3 regions of the Alkaliphilus crotonatoxidans genome follow, and region 3 is predicted to be linked to each of the others. Evidence: riboswitches for the same ligand, from Rfam matches in the RefSeq annotation. Region 3 holds a riboswitch; each other region holds the start of a gene.
What was found. Region 3 has a riboswitch for cyclic di-GMP ahead of ACYQ1I_RS14745 (transglutaminase-like domain-containing protein). Riboswitches for the same ligand answer to the same signal wherever they lie in the genome.

Region 1 (7,797 bases), on a different contig from region 3:
ATATAAACATGGGTGGTGAGGATATGTATTTAATCGACGGAAAAGCAGCAGCCAAAAAAATTAGAGCAGAGCTGGAACAGCAGGTAAAGAACCTAAAAAATGAAAAGGGAACTGTACCGGGCCTAGCCGTTATTATTGTAGGAGAAGACCCCGCTTCAAAGGTGTATGTCAGTAAAAAGCACAAGGCCTGCCTTGAGCTGGGAATCCACTCAGAGGTCTATGAGATGCCGGCAGTTACCACCGAGGAAGAGCTATTACAAAAAATTGAAGTTTTAAATCAAAAGGCCGATATCCATGGAATTCTTGTGCAACTGCCTTTGCCTGGGCACATTAATGAAAAGCTGGTTATCGAAAAAATTGACCCGAAAAAGGATGTAGATGGCTTCCATCCCATTAATGCAGGAAAGCTATCGGTGGGAGAGGAAACCATGCTGCCCTGTACCCCCCACGGAATTATAAAGCTATTGGATTTAGAGGGAATAGAAATCGAAGGGAAGCATGCTGTGATCATAGGCAGGAGCAATATTGTGGGTAAACCTGCTGCCAGTCTATTGCTGCAAAGAAACGCTACAGTCACCATCTGTCATTCCCGAACCAAAAACCTTAAGGAAATGACCCGCCAAGCAGATATTCTGGTGGCGGCCCTAGGGAAACCCAACTTTGTCACAGCCGATATGGTCAAACCGGGAGCTGTGGTAATAGATGTCGGAGTAAACCGTCTGGAGGGCAAGCTGGTGGGGGATGTTGATTTTGAACAGGTAAAGGAAATTGCAGGGGCCATTACCCCCGTTCCCGGTGGAGTAGGACCCATGACCATTACCATGCTGCTTTACAATACCGTGATGGCTGCTAAAAAAATATAAGGGGTGAAGAATATGAAGACCGATGTACAAATAGCCCAGGAGGCTAAAATGCTGCCGATTGTTGAAATCGCTAAGCAATTGAATATCTCAGAGGATGACCTTGATCTATACGGAAAATATAAGGGTAAAATATCCCTTGACCTCTATAAAAGGCTGGAAAATCAAAGGGATGGCAAGCTGATTCTGGTAACAGCCATCAATCCTACTGCCGCCGGCGAAGGTAAAACTACCACCAATGTGGGCTTGAGCATGGGGCTAAATAAAATCGGTAAAAAGACCGTTACCACCCTGAGGGAGCCCTCCCTTGGGCCCTGCTTCGGAGTAAAGGGCGGAGCCGCCGGAGGGGGATATGCCCAGGTGGTACCGATGGAAGATATCAACCTTCACTTTACAGGAGACATCCATGCCATCACCACGGCCAATAACCTGCTGGCGGCCTTGATAGACAACCACATCCATCAAGGGAACAGGTTAAACATTGACCCCAGAAGGGTGACCTGGCGAAGGGCCCTGGACATGAACGACCGTGCCCTTCGAGATATCGTCATTGGTTTAGGGGGCAAAGGAAATGGAATCCCCCGGGAGGATGGCTTCGACATCACCGTTGCCTCTGAAATCATGGCAATTCTGTGTCTGGCCACCAGTATGGAGGATTTAAAGGATCGTCTGTCCAGGATGATTATCGGCTATACCTATGACAATGCCCCAGTAACGGCAGGAGACCTGGAGGCCACAGGAGCCCTGGCACTGCTGCTGAAGGATGCCCTCAAGCCCAACCTGGTGCAAACCCTGGAAAATACCCCTGCCATTATCCATGGCGGCCCCTTTGCTAACATAGCCCATGGCTGTAATTCGGTGCTGGCAACCAAAACAGCCCTGAAAATAGCCGACTATGTTGTAACAGAGGCAGGCTTTGGAGCAGATTTAGGGGCAGAAAAATTCTTTAATATTAAATGCCGCTATGCCGGACTGAAGCCCGACGTAGTGGTGGTGGTGGCCACCGTAAGGGCTTTGAAGAACCATGGAGGCGTGGCTAAAGCCGACCTCAATCAGGAAAACATGCAGGCCCTGGCCGATGGCTTTGAAAATCTAGAAAAACAAATTGAAAATGTGAAAAAATTTGGTGTATCCGCTGTAGTGGCCATTAATGCCTTCCCCACTGATACAGAAAGGGAACTGGAATTTGTTCGGGAAAGATGCCTGGCCCAGGGGGTTGAGGTGGTACTGTCTGAGGTATGGGCCAAGGGCGGCGAAGGCGGCATTCAGCTGGCTGAAAGGGTGGTTGAACTGGCTGAAAAGGGCGAGAGCAGCTTTAAACCCCTATATGACCTTGATCTGCCCATTAAGGAAAAGGTTGAAATCATTGCCCGTGAAATCTATGGAGCCGACGGAGTTGAATTCAGTGGCAAGGCCCTGAAGGAAATCGAAAGCTATGAAAAAATTGGGTTAGATAAGCTGCCAATCTGTATGGCAAAAACCCAGTATTCCCTATCGGATAACCCTAGGCTATTGGGCAGACCAAAGGGCTTCAAAATCACCGTTAACACCCTTCGAGCCTCGGCAGGGGCAGGATTTTTAGTAGCCATTACAGGAGATATTATGACAATGCCCGGTTTGCCGAAGGTGCCGGCAGCCAACCATATTGACATACTGGAAAATGGAGAAATTGTAGGCTTATTCTAAGAAAATATTTCAGTAGGAGGTGAATGATGATTTCGTTCACCTCCTACTCGATTGATTAAGAAGTAAGGGGGTAAGGCAATGAAGTTAAAGGTGGTTGATTTGGGCCGCTGTGATTATGATAAAGCCTTGGATCAGCAGTTGGAATACCTGACCATGCGACGGCAGGGAGAAATAGAAGACACACTGATTTTAGTAGAGCATCCCCCGGTGATTACCCTGGGCAACCGGGCCAATAGCAGCAATATTATGGTCAGTGAAACATTTTTAAAGACCCAAGGAATCACCCTTCATCAAACCAACCGTGGGGGCGATGTAACCTACCATGGAATCGGACAAATTGTAGGCTATCCCATTGTTGACTTGAAGGCAGCTAAAATTGGAATCAGGGCCTTTGTCAAGGGTCTTGAGGAAAGCTTTATTCATCTGCTTAAGGATCACTTTCAAATTGAGGCCCAAAGCCACTGTGATCATCGTGGGGTTTGGGTGGGGAATCATAAAATTGTTGCTCTTGGCCTGGCGGTAAAACGGGGCGTCACCATGCATGGCTTTGCCTTTAATGTCAACACCAACCTGGAGCATTTTAATTATATTGTTCCCTGCGGTATTCCAGACAAAGGAGTTACCTCCCTGAAGGCCCTGCTGGGGAGGGAATACAATCTTGAGGAAATTAAGCCCTTGGTGGTGGATTACTTTATGAAGGCCTTCCATTATGAAAAGCAGGTTTGATTGGAAAGGTCAAATAGACAGAGGTGATAATCAGTGGAAGTAAAAAGAAAGCCAGACTGGCTCAGGGTAAAGCTTAGAGGTGGTCGAAACCTAAGCTATGTGAAAACCGTATTGGATAAGCTGACCTTAAATACCGTCTGCGAGGCAGCCAATTGCCCAAATCGGGCAGAATGCTTCAGTCAAAAAACCGCCACCTTTATGATTATGGGGAAGGAATGTACAAGAAATTGTCGGTTTTGTAATGTAACCCATGGAAAACCCCAGCCGCTGGACCCGCTGGAGCCTGAAAATGTGGCCACAGCTGCTGTAGAGCTGGATCTGAGGCATGTGGTGGTAACCTCGGTTACCCGAGACGACCTGCCTTATGGGGGAGCCGATCATTTTGCCCGGGTGGTAGGGGCCATTAAGGAAAAGAATCCCAGGATGATTGTGGAGGTTTTAATTCCCGACCTGAAGGGCGATGAATATTCCCTGGAACTGGTGGTAAAGGCCAGGCCGGAAATCATCAATCACAATATGGAAACGGTACCCAGGCTTTACCCCCAGGTTCGGCCTGGAGCCATCTATCAACGGTCGATTGATTTAATTAAAGCTGCAAAAAAAATAGATGCTCATATCATTACAAAATCTGGAATTATGGTGGGCCTGGGAGAAACAGAAGAAGAGGTAATTAAGGTGCTTCAAGATCTTAGAGAAGTAAGCTGCGATTTTGTCACCATTGGTCAGTATTTACCTCCCAGCCAGGCCCATTATCCTTTACAGGAATATGTTCACCCCGACCAATTTGAACGTTATCGAAAAATTGCTCTGACTTTAGGCTTCAGCCATGTGGCTTCGGCACCCCTGGTCAGAAGCTCCTATCATGCGGCCGAGGCTTTGGAATCTATTGGCTAAAACAAGATTTTTCCTGGTATAAAAGAACATGTAACAGCAAAAATAATCATGAACTTTAATGTAGATCCCACAACATTTTAATGACTGTGGCGAGCTATAAGAAAAGAGGTGCTGTCATATGGAAACACCAAAGGGAAATCAATTTAACCAACCTCAGCCACCAGTGATCGACCGGGGCGAGATTGCCTCACGGGAGCTGGGGTTTGTGGGAGGCAGCCTGGGAGGAACCATGACCAGAAGGCTGGTGGAGCTAGGAGAAAAAATTCTGGCCGAACAACAGAAAAACCCTGGGGGGCAGCCACCCCTTCAATAAAGGTTCATGTTGGGTCCGTAAAATGCGGGCCCATTCTATATTAAATCTATTCTGAATCCTTCCTTCGGCCTTATATAGGCCATTTTTCATTTTAGCATTTTTTCATTAACCCTTATGCTGTTTCAGATACTGTTAAACTACAATTTGATAATAAATAAATCCCTCCCTTCATAGTATTTAATACAATAAGCCTATGAAAGGAGTAGAGGGGATGAAATTAACAACTAAGATATTACTGGGTTTAGTGGCGGGAATTGTTTTTGGTTTATTACTGGGAGGAATGCCCCATATAGCTGACAGCTATATCGCCCCCCTTGGGGCCCTGTTTTTAAACCTTGTTAGAATGCTGATCATACCCTTAGTATTCTCATCAATTATTGTAGGTACCGCCAGCATGAACGATATTAAAAAAATCGGCCGAATCGGAGGAAAAACCATTGCCTTTTACATGGGCACCACAGCCATCGCTGCAACCATTGGTATTTTCATGGCCAATTTAATTAAGCCTGGGGCAGGCTTGACACTTTCCCTTACTACGGCCCCAGAGGTAACGGAAATACCGGCCCTGTCTGAAACCCTCCTCAATATGATCCCTGCCAATCCCCTAAAGGGTCTGGTGGAGGGGAATATGCTGCAAATCATCATATTTGCCATCTTTCTTGGAATTTCTGCCACAGCTGTAAAGGAAAAAAGCCGGGTGTTTCTTAGTTTTTTTGACGGCCTGGCAGAAACCATGTATACCTTAACGGCCTTTATTATGAAGCTGGCCCCTTATGGTGTTTTTGCCCTAATTGCCCCTGTGGTGGCCAACAATGGCCCAGGGGTGCTGCTTCCCCTGGGAAAGGTAATATTAGCCGTATACCTGGGGGTGTTGCTCCACAGCGTATTGGTATATTCCACAATTGTCAGCTGCTTTGGCCGAATTAGCCCAATTCAATTCTTTAGAGGAATCCTGCCGGCCGCAACGGTGGCCTTCAGTACCTCCAGCAGTGTAGGCACCCTTCCCGTAACCATTAAGGCGGTAAAGGAAAACCTTGGGGTACCTGGAGGGATTGCCAGCTTCGTACTGCCCCTGGGAGCCACCATCAATATGGATGGAACTGGATTGTATCAGGGTGTATGCGCCCTTTTCGTGGCTCAAATTGCAGGAATTGACCTAAGCCTTTCCCAGCAGGTGATCATTGTATTAACCGCTACCCTGTCCTCCATCGGGACTGCCGGTGTACCAGGGGCAGGCTTGATTATGCTGACCATGGTCTTAACCTCGGTGGGGCTGCCCCTAGAGGGAGCGGCAATGATTGCAGGGGTCGACAGGATATTGGATATGGCTCGAACCTTTGCCAATGTGGTGGGGGACGGAGCAGTGGCGGTGGCGGTTTCAGCCACAGAAAGAAAGGGGACCATTCTGCCCTATAAAAAGAGAAAAAAGTAGCGCAAGGGGACAGAAAAAGAAAATGGGACATATCATATATAATGTATATATAAATTTAACGCTGCATTTTATATATTGTTATTTTTTAAACAATACCGTGATTGGTAAAGGTCACAGGCCACCTGGATGATAACTAAATACATATTTACTTTATTGTCGATTTTTGTTATATTTAAGTGTAAAGGTATGTGTAAATTTAAATCAACCCTGATACTGGCAAACTTGTTGAAAGGCAAGGACGCAAAGCTATGGACCTAAGGGAGCTGTTAGCTCCTAGGGTTGCCAGGCTGCCGTGGGATTTTTTTGATTACATAAAAAAAGGAATAAACATCCTCTAAGATGTTAAAACCTGTTGTCATGGCTAGGGGTGTGGTTGTTAACTAAGGATGAGAAAGGGGCAGGATAACAAAATGAAAAAAAACAAAGTTAAAAGCAGTAATCGTGTCAGAAACCAGCTTATCATTGTAATGATTTTAATCATTGTACTACCCGTAAGCCTGTTGGGCTTTCTGAGCTATCGAAGGGCCTATTCCATACTGGAAGAAAAGCTGAAGTTAACCACTGAGCAAACTGCTAACCAGGCGGCTGATTCATTAAATGAGTACTTCTTGGGAATCGAGAGGCAGGTGAAGGCCCTGGCGGAAAACTCTTTAGTGATCAAGCTGGCCAGAGAAGGTCAGCTGGGGGGCGACGAAGCAAGTCAAAATCAATATTTTGATTTAGCCATGGAATTATTAGCCAATGCCAATCATCCCAACGAGTCTGTTCTCAATACCTATGTAGGAACAGAAAGTAAAGGAATGTATCTTTACCCCCGTTCCGAGGTGCCAGCGGGTTATGATCCCACCGATAGACCCTGGTATTCCGAGGCGCTGAAAAACCCCGACAGGGTAGCCTGGACGGATCCCTACATAGATACAAATTCCGGTCAATATACCATTACGGCTTCGAAAATCATTCAGGATAATGGCAGCACCCTTGGAGTGGTAGCCTTTGACGTCGACATCGAGGGTCTTGCAGAAAAAATAGGCAATGTTCATCTGGGAAATGAGGGCTATTTAGTCCTGGCCAGTCAGCAGGGAATTGTCATTTCTCATCCCGATGTTGAACGGATCGGAACCAATGACATTACAGGCCAGAGCTTTTGGGAAACCGTGGTCAGCCATGAAGCAGACTTTATACGATATGAGTTTGACGGTGGACACAAGTTCATGAGCTTCACCACTATACCCAGCACCGGATGGAAGCTGATGGGAGCCATGGAGGCCCATGAGCTGCTGACAAGCACCAGTGACCTTTTAAATTATATATTGATCGGAGTAATTATTGCTTCCATCTTAGGGGTAGGTATTGCTATTATCATTTCAAGAAGAATTTCAGGCCCCTTAAATCAGCTTAAAGGAGCCTTCGGCAGGGCTTCCACAGGAGATTTAAGCGTATTTTCTCAAATTAATACCAATGACGAATTTGGGGAATTAAGCGCCAGCTTCAACACGATGATGGAAAATATTCGTGCCTTAATAGAGGATGTGCAAAACTCCTCCAGAACCGTTGTAGAAACAGCCACAGCCCTGGCCGGTATAACGGAGCAAACCAGTGCCGCCACCAACGAGGTGGCCCTGACGGTGGAGGAAATAGCCAAAAGTGCCGGCGAGCAGGCCAGAGACACAGAAACAGGGGCCGTGAAGGTCAATGAGCTGGCTGGAAAAATCGAAGAGGTACTGCTGTCTACCCAATCAGTGAAGGATGTGGCAGAGGAGACCAATGAGTTAAGTAGTCAAGGGCTAAGGACCCTGGAGGAGCTGGTGGAAAAGACCATTCAAACCAGGGATTCCGCTATAGAGGTTAGTAAAATTATCAACAGCTTACATGAAAGCGCCGATGCC
Region 2 (7,797 bases), on a different contig from region 3:
CCTTGGGATTTTAGCCGGAAGATCAGGTCAGTTTATTAAAGACCAATTGGATCAGCTCTCAATAGAGAATCAATTCCTCTTTATTGAAGGCGAGACTAGAACCAATATCAAAATAGTAGACCGCCAAGTCGGTACCAATACCGATATCAATGAGCAGGGGCCAGACATTTCTGTAGAGGACTTAAAGCGAATGGAAGACATGACCCTGAACAATTTAAAAGAGGATGATATCCTGGTGCTTTCCGGAAGCGTGCCGGGGAACGTGGGGTCGGATATTTATCGGTCCCTTGCTGACAGGGCAGGGGAAATGGGAGCGAAGGTCATACTGGATGCCGACGGAGCCCTGTTAAAAGAAGGATTAAAGGCCGGGCCCTATTTAGTTAAGCCCAATATACACGAATTAGAAAGGCTATATAACAAGAGAATTGAAAGTACAGAAGAGGCCATTGTCCTGGCAAGGGATATCTTTCAATATGGCGTTGAGAGAATTATGATTTCACTGGGGGAAGAGGGTGCTGTTTTCATGACCCCTGAACAGATTTTTAGGGTTCAAGGTATGAAGGTTCCTGTTATTAGCACTGTTGGAGCCGGAGATGCCATGGTAGCCGCCCTGGCTGTATCCATTGAAAAAAACTATTCAATGGATCAAACCATTCGCCTGGCCAGTGCAGCCAGCGCCGCCAGTGTCATGACAGCTGGAACCGAAGCCGGTAGGCCAGAGGTGATCGCTGAATTAGAGAAGATTGTAACCTATATCGAACAAGCATAATAGAGAGGTGGTAAGTATATGAAAACCAAGGCAGTAAGATTATATGGTGAGAAGGATTTAAGATTAGAGGAGTTTGAGCTTCCTCCCATTAAAGAAGATGAAATACTGGTTAAGGTTATTACCGACAGCATTTGTATGTCAACCTATAAAGCTGCAATTTTAGGTAAAAACCATAAGAGGGTACCCGAAGATGTTGCAGAAAACCCCATTATTGTTGGCCATGAATTTGCCGGTGTAATCGTAGAGGTAGGTGAAAAATGGCAAAATCAATTTAAACCCGGCGACAAGTTTGCCATTCAACCTGCCCTCAATTACAAGGGAAGTATGGCCTCACCAGGCTATTCCTACCAATATTTTGGCGGAGACTGCACCTATACTATTATTCCCCAGGAGGTAATGGAGCTGGGGTGCCTGCTGCCCTATGAAGGGGAAGCCTTCTACGATGCCTCCCTGGCAGAGCCAATGTCGTGCATTATTGGAGCCTTCCATGCCACTTATCATACCATCACCGGTCAATATGAACATGTAATGGAAATTGTAGAAGGGGGTAAAATGGCATTGCTGGCAGGCTGCGGGCCCATGGGTCTGGGAGCCATTGACTATATTATTCATCGAGACAAAAAACCAAGTCTATTGGTAGTAACCGATATCGACGAGGAACGAATAGAAAGGGCTAAGACCATTTTTACGGCAGAGGAAGCAAGGAAGAACGGGGTAGAATTGATCTTTGTCAATACAAAGAATGTCGAAAATTCTACAGACTATCTAATGGAGCTGACCGGTGGAACGGGCTATAACGATGTTTTTGTCTATGCACCTGTTAAGCAGATAATAGAGGAAGGCGATAAAATACTGGCCCGAGACGGTTGTCTGAATTTCTTTGCAGGCCCCACCGATACCAATTTTTCAGCCCAATTAAACTTCTATAATGTTCATTATGCATCGACCCACATCGTTGGAACCAGTGGTGGCAATACCGATGATATGAAGGAATCACTGGAAATGTCGGCGCAAAAGAGAATTAACCCTGCGGTTATGGTGACCCACATTGGTGGTCTTAATGCGGTTTCCGACGCCACCTTGAATTTACCCAATATCCCTGGGGGCAAAAAGCTAATCTATACCCATTTGGATATGGAGCTGACAGCCATCACAGATTTCGAAGAAAAGGGTAAAACGGACCCCTTCTTTAAAAAATTGGCTCAAATTGTTAAACAGCACAAGGGGCTATGGTCAGCAGAGGCAGAGGCCTATTTACTAGAGTATTATAAAAAATTAATTTAAACCTAAAGATAAATTTAGTGAAAAAGATTAAATAATAGAGATATATAAGGGCTTACCTTGTATGTCTCTATTGCTATTTATAAATAAAAGTTCATGTCGAAAAAAACACAAAATTTATAATATAATGTTGCATTATAGCATTGCATAGGATATACTAATTAAAAAAAGGATAATATGCAAAAGCTGACATATAATGAATACTCAGCGCGATCGAATTTGTTAAACCCTGTAGCAAGTACTTAGATTAATTCAATAGAGGGCAAACTAATCGAAAGGTTAGGACGCAAAGCCATGGGCCTTCATTTGTTAAAAATATGGCAGCCGGTTGCATTGATTGCTCAAGCCCCTTTTGTTTTAAAGAGAAAGGGGCTCCTTTACATTCACTCTAATCTTCACCAAGGTTTGAGCAATCATAAATCATAAAAGAAAGAGGGTTTAAAAAATGAAAAGTATTAAAACAAAATTAGTTCTATCCTTTTTTATTTTGATCTTGGCAAGCTCTTTATTCATTGGCTTTTTCTCGATGTCTATGGCGGGGGATGCCCTGACCGTTGAGGCAGAAGAAACCCTTGAACTGATGGCAAGGGAGGGGGCAAAGCTAACGGAAAGCAGAATGCAAACTCAAATTCTAACCCTGGAAATGATTGCAGGAAGAAGCGATATACAAACGATGGATTGGGAGCTTCAACAGCCAATATTGCAAAGGCAGCTGCCTAAAACGAATTTTTTGGCCCTGGGGGTCGTTTATCCTGACGGAACAGTCTACTATAACAATGGGACCACCCTTTACATAGGAGATAGAGATTATGTAAAAAAAGCTTTAAATGGAGAGTCTAATATATCTGATTTAATCGTAAGTAAAGCTACCCAGGAATTAGTTGTTATTATGCAGTACCCATACAGGATGACAGCGGTAATGTCATAGGCGCCTTAATAGGCAGGCGGGAAGGGGAAGCCATCAGCAATATTACTAATAGCATGGGCTATGGTGAAACAGGCTATGCCTATATGATTAATGGGGAAGGAACCGTCATCGGACACCCTGAAAGTGATAAAGTCTTCGATCAATTTAACCCCATTCAGGAAGGTCAGAAAAATAAGGAATTAAAACCCTTGGGCAATCTAATTGAGAGGATGCTTAGTGAAAAGAATGGAGTAGCCGCCTATCACTTTGAAAATCGAGATCTTTATGCAGGCTATGCCGCTGTCAATGGAACCAGTTGGATTTTAGTGATTACGGCCAATCAGCAGGAGGTATTAGAAGCGATACCCACCATGCAAAGAAATATATTTATCATGTTGCTGGCTGTTTTGGCAGTCAGTTCAATCATTGCCTATATAATTGGCAGCAGCTTGACCAAGCCTATTGTGAACATAAAAGAAGAGGCAGAGAGACTATCAAGTTTCAATATCAGCAGAGATGTAGAGGCTTCCATGCTTAGGAAAAAGGATGAAATAGGGATATTAGCCAGAGCCTTTCAAAATATGATTATCAGTTTACGGGATATTGTAAAGGAAATTAACCTATCGGCTGAACAGGTGGCACAGGTTTCAGAAGAATTAACAGCCACTACGCAGCAGGCCTCTGTTTCATCAGAAGAGGTATCCAGGACAGTAGAAGAAATTGCCAAGGGTGCTTCAGAGCAGGCCCAGGGTACCCAGGCCGGAACCAATAACATCTTCAAACTAAGTGAGGTCATTGAAAAGGACCACAGCTACCTTGAGGAAATGAATACAGCGTCGAACCAGGTGGCCCTGGCGGTCGACTCAGGGTTAGAGGAAATCACCCAGCTGTCAAAAATCACCGATGAAAGCAGCAATGCCATCGAAGAAATTAACGGAGTCATTTTGAGAACCAATGAAAGCTCACAGAAAATAGGTGAAGCTAGTAATATCATTGCTTCCATTGCAGAGCAAACTAACCTGTTGGCATTAAATGCTGCCATTGAGGCAGCCAGGGCCGGAGAAGCAGGAAAGGGCTTTGCAGTTGTAGCAGAGGAAATTAGAAAGCTGGCAGAGCAATCCACAGAATCAACTCAAACAATTGATGAGGTGGTTAATGAGCTGCAAGGGAATTCCCAGGAGGCGGTTAAGACCGTGGAACGGGTTATACACATTTCAAAGGAGCAGTTAAATTGTGTTGGCAATAGTAAGAATCAATATATACAAATTAAGGAGGCAATGGATCAAGCAGCCAAAATTGTAGCAAGGTTAAATGTGTCGAGTCGAGAAATGGAAAATATGAAGGACGATATACAAGAGGAATTACAAAATCTTGCAGCCATAGCCCAGGAAAATTCTGCATCCACTCAACAAGTGGCGGCCTCGATGGAGGAACAAACCGCCGCCATGGAGGAAATATCCAGTGCCAGTGAGGGGTTGTCTAATTTAGCCCAGGAGCTTCAAGGAATGATTAACCGTTTTCAATTGGAATAAAAGATGGTCAATCTGTAACGGTTTTGGCAGCAACGTAAAAGATAGAGGCTTTCTAAAGACCGAGGCATAGGTGCGATACCTATGCCTTTGTTGAATTAAAAAAACAAAAACAATAATAATAGGACGGCTCGTCTCATATGATAGATTAGGCAGGCCAGATGGTTGCGAACCATTATACCCTATGCTATCATTATAGTAACATAAAACAATGACATGCTTAATTAAATCTTAAAGTTCTTAGGTCATCATTATAGACTTAATACAGCTTTAAAAAGACATAAATGTAACCACTAACTTCAAAATCTATAGATACGAGGGGGAAAAGGATGAAAACTGCGTTAAATTATTATACCAGATTCCATACATCTTTAGTAAGTGAAGACATGAAGAAACAGCCCCAGGAAAATGACATATTTGAAGAAAAGGGTTACCACGAACGATTTGACTTAAAGGACCTGGTTGACTTAAAGCTGCTTCAAAACATACAGGAGAAGCTGGCGGAGGTTACAGGGCTGGCCTTTGTAACGGTGGATTTTAGAGGTGAGCCCATCACTGAAAGGACATCGTTTTCAGACTTTTGCTTTGCTCGAAGGGAAATTGAGGAATATAAAATAACCTGCTGCCTTTCAGATGCCCATGGAGGCTTGGAAGCCGCCATTTGGGGAAAACCATATATCTATCGGTGCCCTGCAGGACTGGTGGATTTTGCTGTTCCCATTGTAGTTAGGGGGCAATATCTGGGGGCGGTGCTGTGTGGCCAGGTAAGATGCCCTGACAGCGAACGCTTTGTTGATATTGGTGATTTTGTTAAATCCGATACCAAATGGAAAAGTGACGCCAGCTTTACAGATAAGTATAATCAAACCCTGTCGGTTGAATACGATAAGATCGTATCTACGGCCGAGCTGGTTTATCTTGTCATTAATCAATTGGTGGAAAAGGAAGTTGTCAATATTATTCAAGAGGAGCTAAACCGTAAAAACCTACACCTGATGAAGGAAAAAAAGGCCCGGGTAGAGCTGGAAAAGGAGCTGAAAATTTCAGAGCTTAAGGCCCTCAAGGCCCAGATAAATCCACATTTTATGTTTAATGTATTAAATTCCATTAATAACCTGGCCCTGGTGGAGGGTGCCAAGCAAACCCAGGAAATGGCCTACCTGTTTTCTAATCTGCTTCGATATAACCTGGAGAATGCCGATCATGCAGTCTATTTAAAGGACGACATAGAAAATATAGAGCGGTATTTAAAGGTGCAAAAAATCCGTTTCGGCTCAAAGCTCAGCTACACCATCAACATGGACAAGACCCTTGAAAATCAGAAAATTCTGCCTTTCATTTTGCAGCCCTTTGTAGAAAATGCTGTGAATCATGGAATCGTTCCCAAGGAAACCTCCGGGCAAATTAATGTTTCCGCCAAGCTCCATGGTAAGGATATTTTGATTAGAATAGAAGATGACGGACTGGGAATGTCTCCGAGAAAAATTGAGAAAATATATCATTTTGATCAGGACCAATACGAGGGAAGCTCTCTTGGAATAGGCATTCAAAATACAAGAAAGCGTTTGATACAAAGCTATGGTGAAGAATATGACATTCATATAACAAGTCGGGAAAATATTGGAACCACTGTTGAAATAAAAATCCCCCAGGATTTTAATGAGAGGTTTATATAAATGTTTAAGGTACTCCTTGTGGATGATGAATATTTAGTGAGAAGGGCCCTTCAGATTGTCATTGATGAAATGGAGGAATTTGAAATAGTAGGTGCGGCAGAAAATGCAAAGGAGGCCATGGGCCTCTACGAAAGCCTCAAGCCCGATTATGTCCTGATGGATATTATGATACCGGGTTTTAATGGTTTGCAGGTTAGTCAATGGATTAAAAATAAAAATAAGCACACCACGATTATAATTCTCACCGCCTACAGTAACTTTGAATTTGCCCAGCAGGCCATACAAATCGGCGTAAATGATTATCTATTAAAGCCCTACTCACCGGAAAAAATTAAAGAGGTTATGTTAAAGTACCGGGAAAATCACATTAAGGGTTTTTCTCTGGCAACAGGGCTCATTAAGAGCATCTCGGCCCGTGATTTTCAAAAAACCATGAAAGAGATTCCTCTGGTAATTGAGACAATTTTTAAGAATAAGGGCAATACCAGGGAAATTTACGATGCCCTCAAGCAATTACTCTGTGAGGTTTTGGACGAAATGCACTGTATGGACAAGGGCTATCGCACCTTTTATGAGAATAAATTCATGATCGCAGAAGGGACTTGTAAAGACCAAAGCCTGGCTGAATTTTGGCTTTTTGATTTAGTCGATGAAGTATACAGACAAAAAATAATCCAGAATTATCCTCAATTTATCAGGGTTTTTTCCTATATAGAAGAGAATATGAAGCAGGAAATCAGTCTACAGCAAGCATCAAATCAAGCTATTTTAAGCAGTAGCTACCTAAGCCGCCTGTTTAAAAAAGAGCTGGGTATTAATTTTGTCAGCTATATTAACCTGAAAAAAGTAAGGGCAGGAAAAAAATATTTAAAATTCAGCGATATGACCATTAATGATGTGGCCTTTGAGCTGGGCTATAATGAATCCAGCTATTTTTGCAAGGTATTTAAGGGAATAGAGGGGATTACCCCAACCCAGTATCGTGAAGGACTAAAGGAAGGTCACCCATAGCTTTAATATTAATTCCATAGTATAGAAATATGAAAGAAAGCTAAATAGCTTTCTTTTTTTGTCTTTTTGACCATGACAAAATTTTATAATGAACAAGACAAAATTCTATTATTGCCACTGGGCCTTGCAGGGTTACCATTAACCCATGGAAGGGAGTGATATACAGTGGGATTACTTCATATAACCTCGGAATCAGTAACAGCCGGTCATCCCGATAAGCTATGTGATCAAATATCAGATGCAATTTTAGATGCCTATCTGGCCCAGGACCCCATGGCCCGGGTTGCCGTAGAAACCATGGCTTCCGACAACATGCTTATGATTGTGGGAGAAATTACTTCTTCCGCAGAGGTAAATGCAGCTTCTGTAGCCAGGGGCGTAATCCGCTCAGTGGGTTACACCGACAGGGCCTCGGGCTTGGATAGTGAAAAATGCCTAATCGTCACCAACATCAATGAACAGTCACCCGATATTGCCATGGGGGTTGACTGTGGCCTGGAATATAAGGGGCAGCCAGACCTTGAGTGGCAGCAAATGGGGGCAGGAGACCAGGGAATCATGTACGGCTATGCCTGCAGCGAAACAGAGGATTTAATGCCTCTACCCATTCATCTGGCCCATAGG
Region 3 (7,797 bases):
GTCCACTGTTGAATTATATTTTGAATTTCAATCCTGGATCGATATGCAAAGAAAACCGGTTCTGTATTGGCATTACAATAATCAAAATGATTAATTCTATCGATTTCCTTTTCTGGCCTGGTAAATTCATGCTTTTTAATAATATTGCCGGTATATTCATCGATGGATGCACAGGCGACAATTCCCGTTTGGGCCCTTCCATTCATAATTTGCCTGTAGATATAATATGCCGGTACCTGATCCTGAATAAGTACCCCAGTATTTATCATTTCCTTTAAATTGGCCGATGCCTTCTGGTAAACGACAGGCTCATAGGGCTTCACCGTATCCTCTAAATCTATTTCCGAACGACTTACATGTAAAAAGCTATAGGGATTTCCTGCTGCCAACTCCTTTGCCTCCTCACGACTCATGACATCATAGGGCAGGGCTACTACCCTATGGGCCAAATGGGGGTTAGGCCTAACAGCTTGAAAGGGTTTCACAATTGCCATTTAACCACTCCTCTTTATAAAAGCTACTGACGATTTTTACGATTTCTTCACCAATTCGTTCTTGGGCTTCCTCAGTTGAGGCCCCTATATGGGGGCTTAAGGATATTTTTTCATGCCGGTAAATGGCCCCATTTTTCACAGGCTCCTCTTCAAATACATCCAGGGCGGCTCCAGCCACCTTCCCTGAATCAAGGGCCTCTAACAGGGTTTTTTCGCAAATTACGCCTCCCCTGGCACAATTAATTAGATATACGCCATCCTTCATCATATCAAATTCCCGCTTTGCCAGCACAGGCCCTTCCTCTTTGTTAAAGGGGACATGCAAGGATATAAAATCTGATCTTTGCAGCAGTTCTTCCTTTGTTACATATTCAAATTCCCCCTGATGATTTGGGGAACGCATCCTATCATTATAAATCACCTTCATTCCCAGGGCGGCAGCTTTTTGGGCAGTGGTCTGGCCGATTCTTCCAAACCCGATTATGCCAAGGGTTTTACCCTCCACTTCAATTCCCTGGTATTGTTTTTTCAGCCACTTTCCTTCCTGCATGGTTCTATTGGTGTGATGCAGGCTGCGGGCAAGGGTTATCATATGCCCAATGGCCAGTTCTGCCACTGAAATCTTGCTGGAATCGGGTGTATTTTTTACTATCAATCCATTAGATACGGCGTAATCCACATCTACGTTATCAAGCCCTACTCCGGCCCGTACAATTAGCTTTAATTTACCTGTTTTTAGGGCTGCATCGATGATATCTTTATCGATTCTGGTGGCTGATCGAATAATAATTCCATCAAACTCCTTAATCTTTTCCATTAATTCTTCCCTTTCATAGTGATGAAGGGTTAATTCAATACCTATTTGGGCAATTTCTTCTAGGGATTTTTTTTCTATGGCATCATTTACTAGTATTTTGCACATACTGACTTCCTCCCTTTTAATGAAATAGATTCTTTAAATCAATTCATCGATTAAAGCTAATAATTCCTTAATCTCCTCTAGGGTTGTTTCTGCCATGTGGGCGATACGGAAGGTTTTATCCTTTAAATCTCCATAGCCATTAGATATCATATATCCTCTTTGACCCAGCTGATTATTCAGCTCTTTTACATCTATGCCCTTTGTATTCTTAACCGTTGTAAGGGTGTTGGAGGCATACTTTTCTTCAGTAAGCATTGCAAAGTTTTCAACGGCCCATTGCCGAACATATTTTGCCATGGCAAGATGTCTGGCAAATCTGTTTTCAAGACCCTCTTCAAGGATTTTATCCAATTGATAATCTAAAGCAAACATATGGGAAAGGCTGGGGGTAGAGGGATACTGATAATCTCCTTTCTGAATGTAGTTGTAAAGTTCCAGCAGGTCAAAATATAATCCTCTGTTTTCAACCTGCTTTGCAGCTTCCAGGGCTTTTTGGGAGATGGAGCAGATGGCAATTCCCGGGGGGAGTCCCAGGCATTTTTGTGAGGAGGTGATGCAAATATCAACCCCCAGCTCATCAACGGGTAATTTGGTTCCCCCCAATGAGCTGACGGTGTCTAAACAGAATATTACATCGGGATATTTTTTAACAACCGCTGCAATTTCCTCAACAGGATTCATCACTCCTGTTGAGGTTTCATTATGGGTAATGGTGATTAAATCATATTTACCGGTAGAGAGGGCAGATTCAACCATTTCAGCCGTTGTTGCCTTTCCCAGCTCAGCGGAGAATAAATCAGCCGGCACCCCATTAGCCTTGGCCATTTTAAACCAGCGATCCCCAAAGGCCCCTACAGAAAAAACCGCAGCCCTTCGCCTAGTACAGGAACGAATGGCTCCTTCCATCAAGCCGCTGCCTGAGGAAGTGGAAAGCAATATTTCATTTTCAGTATACATCAGTCTTCTCATTTTGTCTGAGATACTTCTTTGCAGAACAGAGGCATCTTTGGTACGGTGACCAATCATGGGTGTGGCCATTTTTTCAAGTACATCGGGGGTTACATTGACTGGACCAGGTATGAATAGTTTTTTGTACATCATAAAAACCTCCTTAAATTCATTCTCACTCAAAACCATTTTGGTTTTAAAATAATGGCGTAAATTGCCTTTTTATGGTTTTTGGAAATTTCTGAAAAATTCAGTTGTAATTAATTTATTCGTTATGATCTTAAAAAACCCTTTTTATGTAAAAAAATTTATATATAAAAGAAAAGCAAACCTACATATTGCAAGTACCTAGTCAGTTAAAGCTTGGGTTATTCTGAGAAAATTTTCATCTAGTAAGAACGAGGAGAATCCATATCGAGCAATATGACGACCGAAGATAAGCTTTTTCTATTGCAGTTTATATAGTTCATTTATACCTTTACATATTAGCTATTAATCAATCATTATTAAAACCCACCCCAATTTACGTGGTGCCAGTACCCTGTTACAGTTAAAACTTGTGTTTCCCCTGAGTTGAAATTGCCATAAAGCAAGGCATAATAAGGAGGCAATATCGGTTGATCTTATGACTGATGACAACGGAATCACCCAGATATAACTGGAATTTAATAATAAAAACTCCACCCGGTTGGGTGGAACAATAACGATTCTATATATGGCTTGTCCTGTTAAAGTCAGAAGGGCTTTTTATCATGTCAGGCCTCAAATTACTTTTTATTAATTGTGCGTCCTGTGTTGTATCGATTATGACCCAGCCCCCCAGGGCTTCGATATAAACCTCATTCCAGGCATGATATTCATTAATATTGGAAGCATACCCCTTGACCAGCTGAGTCGGTATTCCCTGGCTTCTTAACATGGCTGCAAATAATGACGCATAATCATAGCATATCCCTAGCTTGGTATCGAAGATATGATCAATATCAGGCAAATAATGGGACGAAGTATTAGCAGCCTTTTTATAATCATACTCAATTTCATGAATGATATATTCATAGATTGCCCTCACCTTATCTATATCAGCAGTTAAGTTTTCAGTTAATTCCGAAGCTTTTTGTACTGCCTTTGAAGATGAATCCCATTTTATTTCCTGAATAGAGTTTAGATAGATTATCTTATCATCTGCCAGGTTTACTTTAATTTCCTGCTTTAATATCTCCCTATATTTATTGCCTTCGGTATTTTCCATTAATCTTACAATATATGCTCCGTTTCCCATCTGTAAAGGAAACCGCTCTTTTTTTTCACCATCAAGACGATAACTGAAGCGTTGTCCGTCCTTTTCAATTAAAACCCGCATTTCTTTGTGATGGGCTTGTCCATAAAAAACAGATACAATCCCCCTATTGATGTTTTCAGTACTAATAATTTGGGCTTCTGCACCATATGTAAAAATATTAGCAAATATAAAGAAGACGACAGTCATAATGATTAAAGTCTTTTTCATAGATAACTCTCCCTTCGGTAGCCAGGCTGCCCTTCTTTCGAGTGGGCCCTATGGCTTTGCGTCCCAACGTTTCCATTGGTTTGCCATTGTCGGTGAAAAGCTATAGATCAAAAACAACAAAAACTAATCCTTCGGTGGCTAGGCTGCCTTTCTTTCGAGTAGGCCCTTTAGCTTTGCGTCCCAACGTTTCCGTTGGTTTGCTATTGTCGGTGAGAAGTTCTTTTTTCGTTTAATTATTTTACTGATTTCATTATACCACATTATTAATTTATAAAAACATTTTTCTGATTAAGGCTGCCCAATAATATTGGCCCTATCTTTATATATAATTGCTTCTTCAACATAACGAGTTAAATCACCATTACTCATTCCCTTGGTTTTTCTGTATATTTCAGGAGAAATTCCATATTTCTCTTTAAATACTTTATTAAATTGATCGGGGTTCTTATATCCTACCTCTGCTGCCACCTTATGTATTGCAATTTTCCTAAAAACCAACATACCACAGGCAATTTTTAAGCGTGTATCGACTACCCATTCACCAAAGCTCCGATTGGTCTTTTCATAAATCATTTGACTTACATAGGCTGGATGATATCCAAACTCCTTTGCAACATCTGCCAGCTTCACAGTCTTGATATTTTTCCAAATATATTCCAGTATATCATTCATTCTTTCACTAATAATACCTACTTCACTCTCTTGAAGACTATCTTGGTGGAGCTTTTCCAGCTCTGAAAAAAAGATTATAAATAGGCATTTAATTTTATCATCCTTTAACAAATCACCCCCATAATATTCCATCAGAATTACCTCAAGGGTATGCTGGGACTTCTTGGATGCTACATTCATCACCATATATTTTTGAAAATGCTTTTGATAAAACCATTCATTTATAAAGCTCTGATCAGCATGATCGTTAGAATAAACCATAGCCGTATACACTGTATCCTGAAAGGAAGACGTGATTGCTATATTTAAGACAATATCGCCGGCTCCAAGGATCCCTAAGGCATGGGTTGTTTCAGGATTAATAAAGCAAAGCTGCCCTTGGGTTAGTTGAATTTCATTGGTCTGGTCTTCTATATATAGGCGACACGCTCCCTGAAAAACATAAATAATTTCTAAGTAGTCATGTTGATGGAATGGAACATGGGTGAATCTGGGTTGCTTCGTAATGAGTACCTTATTCTCATCCAAGTCATTAGAATCGTTTGAAAAAGCATTCAAAATAATATCATCTAAAATTTTGTGCTGAGTTTCTAAGAATGATGCTTTATTGCCATAGCCTTCTATTTTATCCTTTGTATAATCAGTATCAAAATTTTTATGTTTCATCAGATTTTGTTTTAAAATCAGCTCCAGCGGCTCTAATCGATTGAGCAATTTCCCTAACTCTTCTATTTCCATTGCTAAGCACCACCCTCCCTATAGTAAAATTAAGAAATTAAACTTATTTAATTATGGTATAAGATATGATACCATGGCCTAATCTATCAAAATACATATGACAGACAATTTGCTAATATAAGACAAATTATACCATAAAATTATATATTAAGATACTTTTTATGTTTTTTTATTAACAATTTTGTTATCTTTTTTCTCAATACTCCTCCTTTTTTTAACCTAGTCCTTCCAATTGGCTTGATTAGCAAGAAATCTTTCATTTAAAGCTTGTTCTAATATTTTTTTGCTTCTTTCATAAATAAAGGGGTCTATTTCCTTTCGCTTCATCCGCTCTAATACTGACATTGTATTTTTAATTTTATAGGGCCTGTATACTCTGGGCTGCGTAATAGCATCAAATATGTCTGCAATACGGATAATTCTGCTATATAGAGGAATTTCATTTCCCTTTAATCCCTCCGGATATCCTGTGCCATCCCAGTTCTCATGGTGGTAACGCAGGGCTTTAGCGATTTTTACATTTTTGTCCTTTATTTTCAGCTGCATTTTTAAGTATAAAGCCTCTGAATAAAGGCAATGCTGTTTCATAGTTCTCCATTCCTCTACTGTAAGCCTTCCTTTTTTATAGAGGATAGAGGGTGGTATTCTGCTTTTGCCAATATCATGATATAAGGCACTTTCAAACAATTCGTGCTTCTGTTGATCGGGCAGCTCTATTTCACCAGCTATTTGAGCAGATATAATGGCTACATCAATTGAATGGGCAAAAATCTCTAAAGACAATTTATGGTCCATTGGGTTCCCGATATGGTCTGTCAATGCTAAATCATGTATATTCCACTGCATCCTATACACCCCTTCTATAGCCATCTTATTTGCTGTATCCTTCAGATAATGTAACTGGTAAGCCGGGCTTATATTTAACAAATTTGTCTTTGTCGCAATTAACTTTTAATCGTAATTTTGATCAGATTAAATACTTATTTTTAAATCAGTATCATATTTTGTAGTAAGTCGTCATCTTTTCTTATATTTTATACAAGGTTGGCATATCTTGTCAATTCTTTTAGAACTGTTACATAATTCTGTCAGTGTGTGGAATACTAATTGCTAATCATATTAAAGTTATAATGAGGTGATAATATGAGCGTAGATTACAAGGCTATCGGAAAAAAAATACGGCTAATTCGGACTCAACATGAATTAACAATTGAACAGATGGCCGAAATTTTGAATCTGTCGGCATCATACATGGGCTTAATCGAACGGGGTCAGAGAGGAATCAGTATCGAAACATTATATAAGTTTTCTACCATCTTTAATGTCAGCACCGATTATTTACTTTTTGCAGAGGATGAGGGGAAGGGTCAGCTACTGGAGTCAGTAACAAATTCACATCAAAAGCATATCTTGAGCCTAACACAGCAATACTCGGAAAAGGAGTTTATTTTTCTGATTGAGTTTATCAAGCTCAAAAATAAATATGACCGCTAAAAAGCGTTGGTTGAAGTTTTTCCCCTTCAACCAACGCTTTTTGGCAATTATGAGTAACATGACATAAAATAATAGACAGAGGAATTGACAAATTAAGCATAAAGCTGTATTTTATATATAGGCCAATTTTGCTATTGGTTTTATGTTATATTTTTTTAAGAAACTATGGAAGCGTATCGAAGTGGTCATAACGAGCCGCACTCGAAATGCGGTTGTCCGCAAGGGCACGTGGGTTCGAATCCCACCGCTTCCGCCATGAGCCTGTTTGCGGTCAATGTCTGCAACAGGTTCTTCCTTTTTATGAGCTTCCGCTTTATCCTCAAATCCTAAATGTATCAAAATGTTGTTTTCTAACATAATTTTCCCCTGTTTAGGGAGCAGAGAAACTCTCTCTGTTGCTTTTTTGCCCAGCTACTCTCTGCATTAGATTCACAATTCTTTTTTAGAAAAAATTTTAGTAGACACCCTCATTGAAATACCAAAGACCAACATACTTGCCAAGGCTAACACAATATTTTTGATTGTGGAAGATATTGCTGCCAAAGCCGAAATATCAATTGTGATGTTCGCAAAGAGATTGGCAAATACAACGGGCCCAAAAGATAATACAAAAATCATAATCATAAAAACGAATTTTGCCTTTACGGCTCCATACCTGACTTCAATAGGCATGTAGATACCATATAATAATACACTAAATAAAAGTACCATTAGAATAGTTGTTAAATCAAGAATGTTAGATTTGTCTATAACTAACATCACAAGGGTATGCACTATATAACAATATGCAAATATCAAAAGGGAAAATACATATTTAGCCTTTATAAATGCACTTCGAGTATACGGAGCAGTACACAATAATGCAGTAGCTTTGGGATATTTAGCTTCTTCCTGTGAAATAGCCTGTAATAACAAAAGTTCAGCCATAGCAACCATGTAAAGAAAAGGGAAAAAGCCCGAAAGCGAAGGAGCGCTAAACATAATAAATAAAGGAATTGCAATAACCACCAGCATTGTTACGA

Region 1: another riboswitch for cyclic di-GMP. It lies ahead of ACYQ1I_RS09370 (methyl-accepting chemotaxis protein); the one in region 3 lies ahead of ACYQ1I_RS14745 (transglutaminase-like domain-containing protein).
Region 2: another riboswitch for cyclic di-GMP. It lies ahead of ACYQ1I_RS03250 (PDC sensor domain-containing protein); the one in region 3 lies ahead of ACYQ1I_RS14745 (transglutaminase-like domain-containing protein).

Annotation. Positions count from the first base shown of each region.
Region 1 is NZ_BAAHXS010000004.1:1,414,030-1,421,826, forward strand. Features, by position in the region: gene folD (bifunctional methylenetetrahydrofolate dehydrogenase/methenyltetrahydrofolate cyclohydrolase FolD) at 24-863, shown strand; gene ACYQ1I_RS09345 (formate--tetrahydrofolate ligase) at 876-2,546, shown strand; gene lipB (lipoyl(octanoyl) transferase LipB) at 2,625-3,272, shown strand; gene lipA (lipoyl synthase) at 3,306-4,166, shown strand; gene ACYQ1I_RS09360 (small, acid-soluble spore protein, alpha/beta type) at 4,285-4,479, shown strand; gene ACYQ1I_RS09365 (dicarboxylate/amino acid:cation symporter) at 4,691-5,911, shown strand; cyclic di-GMP riboswitch class I at 6,117-6,206, shown strand; gene ACYQ1I_RS09370 (methyl-accepting chemotaxis protein) at 6,322-7,797, shown strand, end outside.
Region 2 is NZ_BAAHXS010000004.1:172,308-180,104, reverse strand. Features, by position in the region: gene pfkB (1-phosphofructokinase) at 1-769, shown strand, start outside; gene ACYQ1I_RS03255 (zinc-binding dehydrogenase) at 788-2,053, shown strand; cyclic di-GMP riboswitch class I at 2,302-2,386, shown strand; gene ACYQ1I_RS03250 (PDC sensor domain-containing protein) at 2,496-2,978, shown strand; gene ACYQ1I_RS03245 (methyl-accepting chemotaxis protein) at 2,927-4,489, shown strand; gene ACYQ1I_RS03240 (sensor histidine kinase) at 4,816-6,162, shown strand; gene ACYQ1I_RS03235 (response regulator) at 6,163-7,173, shown strand; gene metK (methionine adenosyltransferase) at 7,339-7,797, shown strand, end outside.
Region 3 is NZ_BAAHXS010000006.1:562,356-570,152, reverse strand. Features, by position in the region: gene ACYQ1I_RS14760 (DUF1015 domain-containing protein) at 1-494, opposite strand, end outside; gene ACYQ1I_RS14755 (D-2-hydroxyacid dehydrogenase) at 463-1,416, opposite strand; gene ACYQ1I_RS14750 (pyridoxal-phosphate-dependent aminotransferase family protein) at 1,450-2,514, opposite strand; gene ACYQ1I_RS14745 (transglutaminase-like domain-containing protein) at 3,074-3,871, opposite strand; cyclic di-GMP riboswitch class I at 3,885-3,966, opposite strand; cyclic di-GMP riboswitch class I at 4,002-4,083, opposite strand; gene ACYQ1I_RS14740 (AraC family transcriptional regulator) at 4,160-5,281, opposite strand; gene ACYQ1I_RS14735 (HD-GYP domain-containing protein) at 5,501-6,127, opposite strand; gene ACYQ1I_RS14730 (helix-turn-helix domain-containing protein) at 6,425-6,775, shown strand; tRNA gene ACYQ1I_RS14725 (tRNA-Ser) at 6,943-7,031, shown strand; gene ACYQ1I_RS14720 (ABC-2 transporter permease) at 7,205-7,797, opposite strand, start outside.